DNA from 2 places in the Nocardioides sp. CCNWLW239 genome. Region 1 is predicted to be linked to the other one. Evidence: riboswitches for the same ligand, from Rfam matches in the RefSeq annotation. Region 1 holds a riboswitch; the other holds the start of a gene.
The links. A riboswitch is a leader RNA that binds a small molecule or an ion and turns the genes downstream of it on or off. The one in region 1 is predicted to bind S-adenosylmethionine.
Positions count from the first base shown of each region.

Region 2: it holds a riboswitch for S-adenosylmethionine, as region 1 does, so the genes downstream of both, WBG06_RS23890 (aminotransferase class V-fold PLP-dependent enzyme) here and thrC (threonine synthase) in region 1, are expected to answer to the same signal.

Region 1 covers NZ_JBBBNW010000001.1:494,520-496,714, forward strand. The annotation lists gene thrC (threonine synthase) at 1-1,022, opposite strand, end outside; SAM riboswitch class I at 1,034-1,172, opposite strand; gene lon (endopeptidase La) at 1,355-2,195, opposite strand, start outside.
Region 2 covers NZ_JBBBNW010000008.1:75,845-78,039, forward strand. The annotation lists gene WBG06_RS23885 (transglycosylase domain-containing protein) at 1-1,108, shown strand, start outside; SAM riboswitch class IV at 1,204-1,317, shown strand; gene WBG06_RS23890 (aminotransferase class V-fold PLP-dependent enzyme) at 1,363-2,195, shown strand, end outside.

The DNA of each region.
Region 1 (2,195 bases):
ACGGCGCCGCCGGAGGAGCGGGTGGCGTCGAGCACGTAGATGCCGTCGGCCGGGTTGCCGATGGCCAGCGACTTGGCGATGGTGTCGGGCTTGACCGGGCGGATGGCGTCGACACCGGCCTTGAACGCGGTCGCGACCGGATTGCAGCCGGTGGCCTGGGCACCGAAGATCCGGTAGGGCTTCTCCTCGACCAGACCGAGCTTGATCAGCTCCTTGAAGGCCTTGTCGACCTTGGTCAGCTGGGAGCCGCTGGCCACCGGGATGACGATCTGGTCGGGCAGGCGCCAGCCGAGCTGCTCGGCGATCTCGAAGCCGAGCGTCTTGGAGCCCTCGGCGTAGAAGGGACGTACGTTGACATTCACGAACGCCCAGCCGTCCTCCTCCGCGGCGATCTCCTGAGCGAGCTTGTTGACATCGTCGTAGTTGCCGTCGACGGCGATCAGGTTGTCGGTGAAGACAGCCGAGTTGACCTGCTTGGGCTGCTCGAGGTTGCTCGGGATGAAGACCGCGGTGGGGATCCCGGCGCGGGCGCCGGCGGCGGCCACCGCGTTGGCCAGGTTGCCGGTCGAGGGGCAGGCGAAGACCTTGGCGTCGAGCTCGCGGGCGGCGCTCAACGCGCAGGCGACGACGCGGTCCTTGAAGGAGTTGGTCGGGTTGGTCGAGTCGTCCTTCACCCAGAGCTTCTCGATGCCGAGCTCCTTGGCGAGGTTCTTGGCGTCCAGCAGACGGGTGAAGCCGGGCTCGGTGTTGGGGCTCTGCTCGATGTCGTCCGGCACCGGCAGCAGCGCCTTGTAGCGCCAGATGTTGCGGGGTCCGGCCTCGATCTCCTCGCGGGTCACGGCCGGGAAGTCATAGGCCACCTCCAGTGGCCCGAAACACTCCGGACAGGCGTAATGCGGTCCGAGCTCGATCTGATGTCCGCACTCACGGCAGGACAGAGCCGAGGCGTTCCCGAACGCTCCCTCGCGCAGACCCTTCTTCTCCGTGGTGGTGCCGTTGGGCTCCGATGTCACAGCGCTCATGAGAAACCTCCTCCTCATCTTCCCCGATCACGTCTCTCGCGCCGGGCCGGAATTAGCACCTGCTCCGCTACCCGCCCAGGCTTGGGAGGAGGCTCGCGGTCGGTTGCCGGGACTTCACTGGGCCGTTCCCTCAGTCCCTCTCGATGAGCAGTAGCGATCGTACGGCAGGTATTGCCCAGCCCACACACCCGGGTCCCACTCCGCGGACCAGAGGTCCACGATCCGGACAGACGGGCTCCCCCGCGTGCCACAAACAGCTGTAACACGCTGTTACATGGCACTATCCGGTCGTCAGAAACGACCGGATAGTGCCATGAACGACGTGTTACCCCTCAGGCGGCGTGCGCGGCCCCCCTCTCAGCGTTGTCCCCCGCGGTTCCGGCGAGAGCACCACGTACGACATCGCGTACGTCGCTGACCAGGTTGATCGTCAGCGCCTGCTTCACGTCGTCCGGCACCTCGTCCAGGTCGGGCTCGTTGCGCTGTGGCACGAAGACCTCGGTCAGGCCGGCCCGCTGGGCGGCGAGCAGCTTCTGCTTGAGGCCACCGATGGGCAGGACCCGGCCGGAGAGGGAGACCTCGCCGGTCATGCCGACCTCGCTGCGCACCGGGCGACCGGTCGCGAGCGAGGTGAGCGCGGTGACCATGGTGATCCCGGCCGACGGACCGTCCTTGGGAACCGCTCCCGCCGGCACGTGGACATGCAGCGAGCGGTCGAGCACGGCCGGGTCGACCCCCAGCTCGGCCGCGTGCGAGCGGACGAAGGAGAGCGCGATCTGCGCAGACTCCTTCATCACCTCGCCGAGCTGACCGGTGATGTTCAGCCCGGTCTGCCCGTCGGCCGCGGACGCCTCGATGAAGAGCACGTCCCCACCGAGCCCGGTGACGGCCAGTCCGGTGGCGACCCCCGGGACCGACGTACGCTCCGCCGACTCCGGCGTGAACCGGGGCCGTCCGACGAGGTCCTTGAGGTTGTCCAGGTCGACCTCGACGTGCTCCGTGCCGGTGGCCAGCTTCGTCGCCGCCTTGCGCAGCGCCTTGGCGAGGAGCCGCTCGAGCTGGCGTACGCCCGCCTCGCGGGTGTAGTTCGCCGCCAGCTCACGCAGGGCATCGTCGGAGACCGTGACCTCCGCAGGCGTCACCGCGGCGCGCTCGAGCTGCCGGGGCAGCAGG
Region 2 (2,195 bases), on a different contig from region 1:
TCAGGACTACCTCGACAGCCAGCACAACTGGGCAGCGACCGGTGGCCACGCCGGCTCGACCATGAAGGCCTTCGCCGCGGCGGCGGCGATCTCCCAGGGCTACTCGCTGAAGTCGACGTGGGCCGGCGACTCGCCGTTCACGACCTACTCCGGCTCCGAGGTGGTCAACGAGGGTGAGCAGGCCGGCATCGCCGACGGCATGGACTACGGCCAGCACATCACGATGCTCAAGGCGATGGAACAGTCGGTCAACACGGCCTTCATCGACATGACCGAGTCGATGGGTGGTCCGCAGGCCGGTCGCAAGGCGATCTACGACACCGCGGTCGCCGCGGGGATCGCCCCGGCGGAGGCGGACCCGAAGTTCCCCGGGATCCCGAGCACCACCACCGACTTCGACCACAAGACCGACGACCGGATCGCGCTCGGTCGCGCCAACGTCAGCCCGATCAACTTGGCCAACGCCTACGCCACGATCGCCAACGGCGGCTACCGCCACGACGTGCACGTGGTGAAGAAGGTCCGCGACCGGGCCGGCAACGTCCTCTACAGCTGGAACGGACGCAAGAACGCCCGGCACGCGATCTCCGAGGACATCGCCGCTGACGTGACGTACGCGATGCAGGGTGTGGTGCAGAGCGGTTCGGGCAAGAAGGCCCAGACCATCGGTCATCCGGTGGCCGGCAAGACCGGCACCGCCACCTGCGGCGAGTCGCAGCACGTCTGCTCGTCCTGGTTCGCCGGATTCACCCCGCAGGTCGCCACCGCCGTCCGTTACTCGCGCGGCAACGGCGAGGGGCCGCTCGACGGCGGCTGGATGCCGTCCTACTTCGGTGCCGACTATCCCACCGAGACCTGGGCCGCGATCATGGCGAAGGCCATGGAGGGCAAGGAGGTCGAGAGTTTTCCGGAACCGGTCTACGTCGACGGCCAGGATCCCGAGTCCGGCCACGAGGAGAACCTGATCGCTCCTCCGCCGGAGGAGAAGAAGGACAAGGGCGAGAAGGACTGTGACCCGATCGCCGAGTTCTTCGGTGCGTGCGATGGTGACGATGAGAACGGGGACGGGTGGGGCGACCGGGGTCGCCCCGGACGCGGCGGCGACTGACGGGGTCCGGGCGTCTCGGATCACGAGACTCTCGTCCGTTGAGTGAGACGGGCGATTTGCGGACGCCTGGGTTGTCCGGCACGATCCTCGGCGAAGGTCACGACTGCCAGCGCGAAGCCCCGGCTTGCTGGCGGGCAACCCTCCTACGCGGCGGGGTGCTCCGGGTGACGACCAGGCCCTCGCCGAGGTGGCGTGGGCAAGCGCGTGCTCCACCGGGCAACCCCTGGGGGAGCCATGACCCGAAGGGTGCCCCCATGTCCCTGCTTCCGCTCGTCGGCTCCGACACGCAGGTCCCGCTGCTGGACGGCACGACCACGACGTACGCCAACCTCGATGTCGCCGCGTCGGCGCCGGCCCTGCAGAGCGTGGCCGACCGGGTGGCCGAGGTCCTTCCCTGGTACGCCTCGGTGCATCGCGGCGCCGGCTACCTGTCCCAGGTGTCGACCGCCCTCTACGAGGAGTCCCGCGCGACCATCGGTGCCTACGTGGGCGCCCGCGAGGACGACGTCACCGTCATCACCCGCAACACCACCGACGCGGTGAACCTGCTGGCCGGCTGCGTACCCGGGCGGGTGCTCGTCCTCGACATCGAGCACCACGCCAACCTGCTCCCGTGGCACCGGGTCGAGGCGGGCGTCACCGCCATCGCCGGACGCGACACCCTTGCAGGCACCATCGACGCCCTCGCGAGCGAGCTGGCCCGAGGCGACTTCGCGCTCGTGGCCGTCACCGGCGCCTCCAACGTCACCGGCGAAGCGCTGCCGATCGACGAGATCGTCACCCTGGCCCACGCCCACGGCGCCCGCGTCCTCGTCGACGGCGCCCAGCTGCTCGCCCACCGCCACTTCTCGCTGGCTGCGACCGGTGCGGACTACGTCGCGTTCTCCGGCCACAAGCTCTATGCCCCGTACGGCGCGGGTGCCCTGGTCGGCCGCCGCGACTGGCTCGACGTCGGCACGCCCTATCTGGCCGGGGGAGGGGCGGTCGACGACGCCAGCCACCACTCCGGGTCCGAACCGAGTGGCCGTGCGCTCGTCGAGTCCACGTGGCAGCCCGCACCTGCCCGCCACGAGGGAGGCTCGCCCAA